DNA from 3 places in the Serratia sp. Ae19-1 genome. Region 2 is predicted to be linked to each of the others. Evidence: predicted binding sites of a transcription regulator. Region 2 holds the regulator's gene; each other region holds the start of a gene.

Region 1 (4,184 bases), on a different contig from region 2:
TCCATCCTGTTACGGCAAAAGTACCAGCACAACCCGCGTTTTGAGCCGGCGTTCAACCGCATTCAGGAAGCCTTGACGCGCATCGCCGAAACCCAGGGTAATGCCGAGCAAGCCAAGGCGTTGGCGCATCTGCTGAAAAACCTGCATGCGATCGATGCGCAGTTGGCCAATATCGAATCAGAGCAGACATTGGCCAGCGGGCAGGCGGAAGAGAACAGCCTGGCCGACGACCGCTTAACCGGCTGGAGCGACATCCGCCTGCGCATCAGCCGCCATTTAACGCCCCAATCGGCCCTGTTCCGTCACGCCATCCGCATGTCGGCAGTGCTGTGCGTAGGCTACGCCTTCATTCAATTCACCGGCATGCAGCACGGCTACTGGATCCTGTTGACCAGCCTGTTCGTCTGCCAGCCGAACTATAACGCCACCCGCCGGCGCCTGGCGCTGCGCATCATCGGCACCCTGGCCGGCATACTGATCGGTTTGCCAATCCTCTATTTCGTACCTTCAGTGGAAGGGCAGCTGGTGTTGATCGTTATCACCGGGATTCTGTTCTTCGCTTTCCGCACCGTGCAATATGCCCACGCCACCATGTTTATCACGCTGCTGGTATTATTGTGCTTTAACCTGTTGGGCGAAGGGTTCGAAGTGGCTGCCCCGCGCGTTTACGACACGTTGCTGGGCTGCGCCATCGCCTGGGCGGCGGTCAGCTTTATCTGGCCGGACTGGAAATTCCGCCAGTTGCCGGTGGTGGTGGATAAAACGCTGAATGCCAACTGCCGCTATCTGGACGCCATTCTGGTGCAATATCATCAGGGTAAGGATAACGGCCTCGCCTACCGCATTGCGCGGCGGGACGCCCACAACAGCGACGCCGAATTGGCTTCGGTCATCTCTAACATGTCCGCCGATCCCAAAGCCGACAAGGCCCTGCAGGAGGCGGCCTTCCGCCTGCTCTGCCTGAACCACACTCTTCTGAGCTATATCTCGGCATTGGGGGCGCATCGCGAGCGGCTGGGTACCCCCGCCACGCTCGATCTGCTCAATGACGCTGTGTGTTACGTGGATGGTGCCTTGCATCAGGAAGAGCAGAACAGCCAGCGGGTTGCGCAGGCGTTGGAGCAGCTGGCTGAGCGCATTCGCAAAGCCGTTCCTGAGCCGGAAAGCAAAGAACAGTTGGTCCTGCAGCAGGTGGGGCTGATGCTCGAACTTCTGCCGGAGCTCACCGCGCTGCACGCCCAAATTAATAAGGCAACCTAATGTTCAGGGCCTGATCGACGGGCCCTGAATCACCGGTTCATGTCCGTGACGGCGCATCGCCATCGTATGTTCGAACCAGCGCACCAGCTCGTTACGCAATTCGGCCGGCAACGCCGCCTGGTGATAGCCGGCTATCGCGCCCCCCAGCGACAGCAAGACTCGCAGCCCCAGATTGGTCTGCTGTTGCAGTAAACGCAGATAGCTGCGCTTGGCACCTTGCAATCGGAGATCATAGGCGTTGCGAATACCCGCTCGCCACAGCAGACGCTCCATATTGACGTCAATATTCGGCAGCGCCTTCAACCTGCCGTGATCGCCGGCCTTGAGCCTTTGCTCCCGGCGCGCCTCTCTGACCGCCTGCCAAGCCAGCCCGACCAGCTCGTTGCACTCGCGCCACAGCGACTCGTCGACCCAGTAATAACGCAGTGTGATCGGCACGCCCCGCTTGGAATAGACCATGTTGACCATTCCCCGTGCGCGAAACACCGGCTCCATGCTCGCCGTTGCTCGCAAATACAGCTCGCCTTCTGCGATCACGGCGAACATGACCCCTTCAGCCAGCAGGCCGTAGCCGCCAAACTGCGATCGCGTGGTGATGGCCCCCAGCGCCGCAAAGCAATTTTTAGCCTGCGCGATTCTACTCGTCGACATCCTTTTCATAGCGTTTCTCCGTTTTAGGTTCTGGTCGTAATATTTCTCTCATCAATGAAAAAAGTAACGTGAACAACTAATTAGAAAAATACGCACTATCCGTCCGCCTGCCAATCCCAAACAAACCCCGGTATAAAAAATGTTCGTAATTATGCGAGCCGCTACGAAAATTTGGGTTGATCTTATCCTAAATCAGGGATACTGTATAAACATACAGTAACACGACGGGCGGGAACTCAATGCGTACTCAATCACTCTACCAACCTCATTTCGGCCAAGGCGCTTTTACAGCGCGCAACGTTGCGAAGAACACGGATGTCGGCAAAGAGAATGGCTTGATCAGTGAACTTGTTTACAACGAACGCCAGCCCGCCGTGGCTCAATTGTTGTTGCCCTTGTTGCAGCAATTGGGCAAGCAGTCTCGCTGGCTTTTATGGCTGACGCCGCAGCAAAAATTAAGCAAGCAATGGCTGCAGCAATCCGGCCTGCCGGTGGATAAAATGGTGCAGCTAAGCCAAATCAGCCCGGTAAATACGGTTGAGGCGATGGAAAAAGCGCTGCAAACGGGAAATTACAGCGTGGTTCTCGGCTGGTTGCCCGAGCTAACGGAGGAGGATCGTCTAAAATTAAGACGTGCGGCAGAATTGGGTAATGCCTACGGGTTTATCATGCGTCCTCAACGTGACATTGGCCCGACTCACGGACACTGTTCCACCCTAAAAATTCACTCTTCTTTGTATCATTAAGTAAATTTAGGATTTTTCCCATCATTTTCGCACCCCGTGAAGGGAACCTTTGCGGGGTCAGGCAGAAAGCTAGTCCGGCTGCGGTTTGGCACGAAAAAACGCCCGGTGAATCGCCGTTTTTTTAGGCGAAGAATGTTAGCAAATATGTACGATTCCGCGTTTTTTTTTAGAGCCTTATCACATCACACTTGTAACTTTCGCGCCACGTTGTAGACTTTACATCGCCAAGGTTGCTCTATAACGCCAGAAAAACTGGCGAGTAACAAACGAGGGCTTAAACCTTGGCGAAGGAATTTAACCAAGGGCTTAAAACAGCTTTAAAGCTCATTGCCTATTTGGATGATAACGAGGCGCAAAATGAAAAAGACAGCTATCGCATTAGCAGTGGCACTGGCAGGTTTCGCTACCGTAGCGCAAGCCGCTCCAAAAGATAACACCTGGTACACCGGTGCTAAACTGGGCTGGTCCCAGTACCACGACACTGGTTTCTACGGTAACGGTTACCAGAACGGTATCGGCAACGGCCCAACCCACAAAGATCAGCTGGGTGCAGGCGCGTTCCTGGGCTACCAGGCAAACCAATACCTGGGCTTCGAACTGGGCTATGACTGGCTCGGCCGCATGCCTTACAAAGGCAGCGTGAACAACGGTGCTTTCAAAGCACAGGGCGTTCAACTGGCCGCTAAACTGAGCTACCCAATTGCTGACGATCTGGACATCTACACTCGTCTGGGTGGTATGGTATGGCGCGCAGACTCCAAAGCTAACTACGGCAACGGCACTCGCCTGAGCGACCACGACACCGGCGTTTCTCCGCTGGCTGCTGTTGGTGTTGAATACGCACTGACCAAAAACTGGGCTACCCGCCTGGACTACCAGTTCGTAAGCAACATCGGTGACGCAGGTACCGTTGGCGCGCGTCCAGACAACACCATGCTGAGCCTGGGCGTTTCTTACCGCTTCGGTCAGGATGACGTAGTTGCTCCAGTTGCTCCAGCTCCAGCTCCGGCTCCAGTTGTTGAAACCAAGCGTTTCACTCTGAAGTCTGACGTGCTGTTCAACTTCAACAAAGCAACTCTGAAGCCACAAGGTCAGCAGGCTCTGGATCAGCTGTACACCCAGCTGAGCTCCATGGATCCTAAAGACGGTTCCGTAGTTGTTCTGGGTTACACCGACGCCGTTGGTTCTGCTCAGTACAACCAGAAACTGTCTGAAAAACGCGCACAAAGCGTTGTTGACTACCTGGTCTCCAAAGGCATCCCGTCAGACAAAATCTCTGCACGTGGCATGGGCAAAGCTGATCCAGTTACAGGCAACACCTGTGGCTACAAAGCTGGCCGCGCTACCAAAGCTCAGATCGACTGCCTGGCACCAGATCGTCGCGTAGAGATCGAAGTTAAAGGTATCAAAGACGTTGTAACTCAGCCTCAGGGCTAAGTTTACTCGCTTAGTAAAAAACCCCGCATTGCGGGGTTTTTTTTCGTCTTGAATTTATCCGAGCATTCAAAGCCAGACGCAACCGAAGGC
Region 2 (4,184 bases):
GGCGGCGATCTCTTCCATCAGCGCGATGGCGTTCTGCTGGGCTTTCTCGTGCGAGATCTTCTTGCTGCGCGCTTCGTCCTCGACCGCTTTTTCGATCGCCTTTGACGCCAGCAGCTTGTTGAACAGATCCTGACGGGCCGGCAGGCTTGGGCCTACTGCGGCCAGGCGCTGACGCGAGAAGTGCATGCGCGCCACGCGCGCCAGTTTCTGCGCGATGGTTTTATCCGTGCCGTGCTCGGTGGCCATGCGGCGCAGCGAAACGGTGTTGGAGAAACGCACGAAGCTATCGCGGCCGAGCCACAGCACGGCGAAGAATTTCTGCACGCCATTCAACAGACGCAGGTGCGGCGTGCCGTGGCCTTCGCGGCCCGGCGAGCGGCCGAACATCACCGAAACCGGCAGCATCTGGATGTCGAGATCCGGATTGCTGCGATGCAGATCCAGATAGTCGTGGAACAGTTTTACCGACTCTTCTTTCGGGGTGTAATAGCGGAACACGCGCGGGCCGTCGTGAATGAACACGTAGCTCGGCAGCACGGTGCCGTCGATCTCCAGCGAGTCGAGCGGATCGGGCAGATCCTGCGCCAGGCACTGGGTGCGCAGCGTCAGCAAATCCGCCTTGGAATTGTAAGGCAAAACATACAAAATCGGCCGTGAGGGATCCAACCCTAGCTCGGTAACCGGATCTGATGGGATGACCTTACTTCTCACCAACAATTTAAGTGGTAAATTCAATAGTTTATAATAAATTTTACGCCAACCTGACATAACAACGTGAAGCCTCTTGTTAGCAATGCGCCGCAAGCATACCAGAAACCGGGTAGCAGATCTGTGGTGTTCGAAAACCGAGAGCCGTCAGCGCGGACTGTTCTAGACTCTTTTTATTATGACCGACCTCTGAGAAAGGCACGAAAACATGGCAAACCAAGCAACCGGATTGACCCGCATCATCAAGGCCGCCGGCTATTCCTATAAAGGGCTTTCCGCCGCCTGGCAACACGAGGCGGCGTTCCGCCAGGAGCTGGTGGCGGCCGTCCTGGCTATCATACTGGCTGTGTGGCTGGATGTGGGTGCGATAGCGCGCATTTTATTGATCGGATCGGTCGCGCTGGTGATGATCGTCGAGATCCTGAACAGCGCGATCGAGGCGGTGGTGGATCGCATCGGCAGCGAACATCACGAGCTGTCCGGCCGGGCCAAGGACATGGGATCGGCGGCGGTGTCGCTGGCGATCGTGCTGGCGCTGTTCGTTTGGGGCACGGTCTTATGGCAGCATTTCGGCTGACGAAAGGCGCCTACTGACTGATTTTTATTTATTCTTCGGTTCCCAATCCGCGCTTACCTGTATATACTCACAGCAAGACTGTATAAACAAACAGGGGGCGGAATGAAAGCACTAACTACCAGACAGCAAGAGGTCTACGATCTGATTCGCGATCATATTTCGCAAACGGGCATGCCGCCAACGCGTGCCGAGATCGCGATGCGTCTGGGGTTCCGCTCGCCTAACGCCGCCGAAGAACATCTGAAGGCGCTGGCGCGCAAAGGGGTGATTGAAATCGTCTCCGGCGCGTCGCGCGGCATCCGCCTGCTGATGGAAGAAGAGGAAGGCCTGCCGCTGATCGGCCGCGTCGCCGCCGGCGAGCCGCTGCTGGCGCAGCAGCACATCGAAGGGCACTACCAGGTGGATCCTTCCCTGTTTAAACCGAGCGCAGACTTCCTGCTGCGGGTGAACGGCATGTCGATGCGCGACATCGGCATCCTGGATGGCGATCTGCTGGCGGTGCACAAAACGCAAGACGTGCGCAACGGCCAGGTTGTGGTGGCGCGCATCGAAGACGAAGTGACGGTCAAACGCTTGAAAAAACACGGCAACGTGGTTGAGCTGCTGCCGGAGAACAACGAATTCCAACCGATCGTGGTCGATCTGCGTCAGCAGAATTTCACTATCGAAGGGCTGGCGGTTGGCGTGATCCGCAACGGCGACTGGATTTAAACGCCGCGCCATCCGTACCGCTCCCTGTATCAATCGCCCCTGTTCTGGGGCGTTTTTGTTTCTGACTTTGCCCTTCGCCACTGTTACGGGAACATCTCATCATGCGTTTGATTTCCGCCTTCACCAGCGACACCGATAAAGCCCTGTGGCGCCTGGCATTGCCGATGATTTTCTCCAATATCACCGTGCCGCTGCTCGGACTGGTGGACACTGCGGTGATCGGCCACCTCGACAGCCCCATTTATCTGGGGGGCGTGGCGATCGGTGCGGTGGCGACCAGCTTCCTGTTCATGCTGCTGCTGTTCCTGCGCATGAGCACGACCGGCCTGGCGGCACAGGCGCTGGGGGCGCAGAACCCCCAGGCGCTGGCGCGCGCGTTTATGCAACCGCTGCTGCTGGCGCTGTTGGCCGGGGTGGCGATCGTCCTGCTGCGCTACCCGCTGATCGAACTGGCGCTGCAGATCGTCGGCGGCAATGCCGACGTGCTGGAACAGGCGCGGCGTTTTCTTGAGATCCGCTGGCTGAGCGCTCCGGCGGCGCTGGCCAATCTGGTGCTGCTGGGCTGGTTGCTCGGCGTGCAGTATGTGCGTGCGCCGGTGATCCTGCTGATCGTCGGCAACCTGCTGAACATTGTGCTGGATATCTGGCTGGTGATGGGCCTGGGCTGGAACGTGCGGGGAGCGGCGGCGGCGACCGCCATCGCCGAATACGCCACGTTGCTGCTCGGCCTGTGGCTGGCGTGGCGGGTGATGCGCCTGCGCGGCATCACCTTGCCGATGCTGTGTGAGGCTTGGCGGGGCGATCTGCGCCGCCTGCTGGCGCTCAACCGCGACATCATGTTGCGCTCATTGTTGCTGCAACTGTGTTTTGCGTCGCTGACCATCTTCGGCGCTCGCTTGGGGAGCGATGTCGTGGCGGTCAACGCGGTATTGATGAATCTGCTGACGTTCACCGCTTATGCGCTCGACGGCTTCGCTTATGCGGTGGAGGCCCATTCGGGCCACGCCTACGGCGCTCGGGACGACAGCCAGCTGCGCAAGGTGTGGCACGCGGCCTGTCGGCAGGCGGGGCTGGTCGCGTTGGCCTTTGGCCTGACCTATGCCGTCATCGGCCAGCAGATCGTGGCGGCGTTGACCTCTTTGCCGGAGCTGCGTGCGTTAGCCGCCCACTATTTACCTTGGCAGGTCATCCTGCCGCTGGTCGGCGTGTGGTGCTATTTGCTGGACGGCATGTTTATCGGCGCCACGCGCGGCGCCGAGATGCGCAACAGCATGGCGGTGGCCGCGGCGGGATATGGTATTGCGCTGTTCAGCGTGCCGCTGCTCGGTAACCATGGGCTCTGGCTGGCGTTGGCGGTGTTTTTGGCGCTGCGCGGCCTGGCGTTGGGCTGGATCTGGCACCGTCACCAGCTGCGTGGCAGTTGGTTTACTGCACGCTAGTCCAGAAACTTTGTCAGGTAATAAATTAGATTTTTTTATGCTTTTATTCATGTTTACTTACATGTTTTCGGTCCGGGCCTGTTCACGTTAGCTTCTTGTTTGTTGGCGTTTTTTGTTTTTATTTTATTTATTAATGGTTTTTTATACTGGTTTTTTTGTTTTAATTTCTTTGTTTGACTAGAATTAGTCTTGTGGCTGGCGAATGAATGGGCGTGATTACCCTTAAGGTGAGGGCGTAATCAGCCAGAAATATTTCTGGTTAACCCCGGCCGGTTACAGGGATCGCTGATTCACCACAGGTTAACGGAGAGACTATGAATAAAGATCAAGCCGACGGTAACTGGAAGCAGCTTAAAGGCAAAGTGAAGGAAAAATGGGGCAAGCTGACTGATGACGATCTGACGGTCATCGAAGGGAAACGCGAACAGCTGGTCGGTAAAATTCAGGAACGCTACGGTTATCAGAAAGAGGCGGCCGAGAAAGAGGTGAAAGCCTGGGAAGATCACACCAAACACCGCTGGTAATTTGCAGGGCCGCCATTGAAGGCGGCACGCACAGCGCAGGCCGGCGTCGCCCCATCCTCTGGCGTCCCGGCCGCAGGTACAAGGAAGTACCTGACTTCGTATTGCTTACTTCTTCTTGATGGCGATGCTGTGATCGTGTTCGGCGCAGTCATGCTTGCTGTCGCAAGCCTCAACCTCCACGCAGGCGGCACACAGACCGTGCGCCTCCACCACGCTGTGCCGCAG
Region 3 (4,184 bases), 130 kb from region 2:
GCACGCCGCTGCAGTCAATGGTGAAACGCTTCCAGATACGGTGAATGCCGAACGACATCAGGTCGTTCATCACGTCATACTTTGCCGCTACCGAATGAAAAACGTCTGCCACCATGGCCTGTTTTTCGTCTCTAGCGACGGTGCGAAAACCGAAATCGGTGGTTTCCTGCGATTGATCTGCCATTGTCCTGCCTGCTATTCAGTCAATTTTGTGTGGATGAGTGTACCAGAAGCCCGGGGAATACCCCACCTCGCCACGGCCTCAGCCGTGCGAAACGAAGCCCGGTTCCCCGGCGGTATCATCATCGTCGTTCGTCTGCGGCAGCGCGGCGACATCGTCGTCGTTCGCCTCTTCCGCTTCATCGTGTTGCGCGCCGGCTTGCTGCGCCAGCAGCGGGTTGATCGGCCGTTTGACCTCAACCCCCAACGCGCGAAAACCTTCAATTTGGCCAATAAGATTACCACGGCCTTCGCTCAGTTTGTTCATCGCCTGACGATAACTGCCTTGAGCCTTGTCCAGGCTCTGCCCCAGCGCGGACATATCGTCCACGAACAGCCGCATCTTGTCATACAGTTTCGCCGCGCGATCGGCGATGCGTTGGGCGTTCTGGCTCTGATGTTCATAGCGCCACAGATTGGTGATGGTGCGCAGCGCCACCAGCAACGTGGTCGGGCTGACCAGCATGATGTTGTGCTTGAGCGCTTCGCTGATCAGCTCCGGCTCGCGATCGATAGCCAGCAGGAAGGCGGGTTCGACCGGAATGAACATCAACACATAATCCAGCGAGCGCAGCCCCGGCAATTGCTGGTAATCCTTGCGGCCCAGCATGCGGATGTGGCCGCGCAGCGAGGCGATATGTTCGCTCAGCGCCGCTTCGCGCTCCACCTCGTCTTCGCCGTTAAAATAGCGCTCGTAGGCGATCAGCGACATCTTGGCGTCGATCACTACATCCTTGCCCTGCGGCAGACGCACGATGACATCGGGCTGCATGCGGCTCTGGTGATCCACCCGCACGTTGACCTGCGTTTCATATTCGTGCCCTTCGCGCAGGCCTGAGGCCTCCAGCACCCGGCTCAATACCACCTCGCCCCAGTTGCCCTGCGTCTTGTTGTCGCCTTTCAGCGCCTTGGTGAGGTTGATGGCCTCGCGCGCCATCTGCGCGTTCAGCTGCTGCAGATTGCGTATCTCGTGCGTCAGCGTGTGGCGCTCCCGCGCCTCCTGGCCAAAGCTGTCTTGCACCTGACGGCGGAAACCGTCCAGCTGTTCGCGCAGCGGCAACAGTAAACGATCCAGACTTTGCTTATTTTGCTCGTCAACCTTGCGGCCGCTGTGTTCAAAAATGCGGTTGGCGAGATTTTCAAACTGGGTGGTGAGCCGCTGTTCGCTGTTGATAAGCAGGCGTTGCTTCTCTTCCGCCGCCATGCGCGTCTCTTCCAGACGGATGGTGACTTCGCGCAGTTCGGCTTCTTGCGCGCTATTGACCTCGCGCTGGGCACGCAGCTCCTGATTGAGCAGTTCGCATTCGTTGCGCCAATGGTTGAGCTGTTGCAGCTTCTCATGCCCGGCCGCCAGTTGGCTGTGCAGATTGCGCAGCTCCAGCTCGCTCTGGCGCAGCTGTTGCTCGTGGCGCTGCAACGTTTCCTGCCGCGCCGCCGTTTCCTGCTGCGCCTGCTGCAACGCTTGCTCCAGCAACCGCAGCTCGGTTTCATGTTGCGCATGCGTCTGCTGCACCCGCAGACTGGCGATCAGCCACCCCAACAGCATGCCGATCGCTACGCCGCCAATCCCATAAATCAGACTGGTATCCACCCTGCCTCCTGTTGCACCTTGCCGTTGCGGCGTTTTGCACGCCCATTGCCCGTCACGTTAAGGGGAGGCTGTATGGATGTCCAGCCTGATTTTGCCGGCCACGCACAATATTGCGCGGCGCTGCGCAATTTAGCGAGAAATCAACCCAGCCACTGACTGAGCCACTTGATGCCGAATGCCCCCGGCGCCAGAATGCCGAACGCCCAGATCATCGCCGACGTGACGTTGGCCAGTTGGAAGTAGCGCTGCGGCATGCCGCAAATGCCGCCCACCAGCGGCACCACGGCGCGCAGCGGGCCGAAGAAGCGGCCGATGAAAATGCCCAGCACGCCCCAGCGTTCAAAGAACGCGTGCCCGCGCGCCAGCAACTGCGGATTGCGCGACAGCGGCCACATATGGGCCACGCGATCCTGATAGTGGTAGCCGATCCAGTAAGAGAGCCAGTCGCCGAAAAATGCCCCGACGGCGGCGGCGGCCCAAATCGGCCAAAAGGCGATGCCGCTTTCGCCGATCAGCGCGCCCAGCGCCAGCAGGATCACCGTGGCCGGCAACAGCAGCGACAAAAACGCCAACGACTCGCCGAACGCCAGGAAAAAAATGATGGGAATGGCCCAGCCTTCGTGCTGACGCACGACGTCGCTGACCCAGTTGATAACGTCATTGAGGCTCAATGCGGGGCTCCTGATACGCGATAATTCACCGCTTAGGATAGGCCGGGGCGAGTTAAACCCCGGTTAAACACGCGGCGATTTACTCGAGGTAGAACGCCTGCAGCGCTTCGCGCTGTGCCGCGCCCAGACCGTATTCCGCCTCCAGCCAGCGGTCGGTGGAGCCGTATTGCTGACGGATGCAGCCCAGCGCGGTCATCAGGAACTCCTCACGCGCGCTGAGCACGTAGGCGAATTGCTCCAGCGCCGCCGCATTCAGCTTGATAGACAGCTGATCCAGCATCTGCTCGCGGAAAGCGGCCAGCGTGGTTTCGGTCAGCAGATAGTCTTCCAGCACGGTCGCTTCGTCGGCACCCAGCGCGAACAGCACCAGCGCCGAGCCGACACCGGTGCGATCCTTGCCGACCGCGCAATGCTGCACGATGGCGCCACCGCCGGGATTGCTCAGCAGCTGCGCCAGTCGCTGATAGGCCGCATTGCCGAACGGCAGGCGGCGATACAGTTCCAGCATGAACGCGCGGGCGTCGAAAGCGGCCAGCGTTTCGTTGGTGAGCTTCTCCAGGTTGGCGTTGACTTCGCTGCTCAGCGGGTTGGCCGGCACGTGATAATAGTCGGCGCCATTCCACAGAATATCCGGCTTGGCCTGCACTTCGTCGGCATCGCGATAGTCCAGCACCGAACGCACCGGCACACCGGCGAGAAAGGCGCAGTCGTTTTCCGTCAGCCGCTCGAGGGAACCAGAGCGAAACAGCAGGCCGCGCTTGATGCGGCGTCCATCGGCCACGCCGTTGCCGCCGAAGTCACGGAAATTGATGCCACCGTCGAGCGGCGCAAGCGAAGGATGAAGCAGGATCTGGGCGGTCATAAACGTCCTCGTTGTTGTTGTTCTGACAACGCGCGGCGGCCATCGGCGCAGCGCTGAGGAGTATCACCGTAACAGATTAGTCGCGAATGGAAAAACGAGCCGCGTCGGCGGCCCGTTCAGGGAAGGTGATTACAGCAGGCGACGAGCGGCGTCCACCACGATCTGCACCGCTTTGCTTTCGGTGTTTTTCATGGTCTCGGCGTTCGGGATCTCTTGCTGGGTGCGGTTGACGATCACCCCAGCCACCATGCCGGCGCGCAGGCCCTGGCTGGCGCACATGGTCAGCAGCGTGGCGGATTCCATTTCATAGTTCATCACGCCCATCGCCTGCCACTCTTCCATCGAGCCTTTGAAACGGCTGACCACGCGGCCGGAGTAGGTATCGTAACGTTCCTGGCCCGGGTAGAAAGTATCGGAAGAGGCGGTTACGCCAATGTGGGTGGTCGCGCCGCTGGCTTTGGCCGCTTCCACCAGCGCGGTGGTGCAGGCGAAGTCCGCGACCGCCGGGAACTCCATCGGCGCAAAGTGCAGGCTGGCGCCGTCGAGGCGTACCGCCGCCGTGGTGACCAGCACGTCACCGACGTTGATGTTCGCCTGAATGGCGCCGGTGGTGCCGATGCGCAGGAAGGTGCGGATGCCCAACTGCGCCAGCTCCTCCACCGCGATAGAGGTAGACGGGCCGCCGATGCCGGTGGAGCAGACGATCACCGCCTTGCCGTCCAGCTCCGCGCGCCAGGTGGTGAATTCACGATGGGAGGCCAGATGCACCGGATTTTCCATCAGCTTGGCAATCTTCTCTACGCGCTGCGGATCGCCCGGCACGATGGCAAGCTGGGCCCCT

The links. The regulator LexA, encoded in region 2, represses DNA repair genes until DNA is damaged. The targets are predictions, from matches to a motif close to TNCTGTATGTACATACAGNA.
Region 1: a site for LexA is predicted at 2,111-2,130, ahead of sulA (SOS-induced cell division inhibitor SulA). Genes of this name have one in related genera too.
Region 3: a site for LexA is predicted at 1,877-1,896, ahead of rmuC (DNA recombination protein RmuC). Genes of this name have one in related genera too.

Annotation. Positions count from the first base shown of each region.
Region 1 is NZ_JBCHWD010000001.1:956,783-960,966, reverse strand. It holds gene yccS (YccS family putative transporter) at 1-1,260, shown strand, start outside; gene AAIE04_RS04595 (TfoX/Sxy family DNA transformation protein) at 1,264-1,920, opposite strand; gene sulA (SOS-induced cell division inhibitor SulA) at 2,151-2,657, shown strand; gene ompA (porin OmpA) at 3,015-4,094, shown strand.
Region 2 is NZ_JBCHWD010000002.1:222,783-226,966, reverse strand. It holds gene plsB (glycerol-3-phosphate 1-O-acyltransferase PlsB) at 1-768, opposite strand, end outside; gene AAIE04_RS06490 (diacylglycerol kinase) at 917-1,285, shown strand; gene lexA (transcriptional repressor LexA) at 1,388-1,996, shown strand; gene dinF (MATE family efflux transporter DinF) at 2,098-3,435, shown strand; gene AAIE04_RS06475 (CsbD family protein) at 3,750-3,959, shown strand; gene zur (zinc uptake transcriptional repressor Zur) at 4,065-4,184, opposite strand, start outside.
Region 3 is NZ_JBCHWD010000002.1:348,221-352,404, forward strand. It holds gene ubiE (bifunctional demethylmenaquinone methyltransferase/2-methoxy-6-polyprenyl-1,4-benzoquinol methylase UbiE) at 1-184, opposite strand, end outside; gene rmuC (DNA recombination protein RmuC) at 263-1,810, opposite strand; gene AAIE04_RS07015 (DedA family protein) at 1,951-2,481, opposite strand; gene AAIE04_RS07020 (tyrosine-protein phosphatase) at 2,561-3,343, opposite strand; gene udp (uridine phosphorylase) at 3,473-4,184, opposite strand, start outside.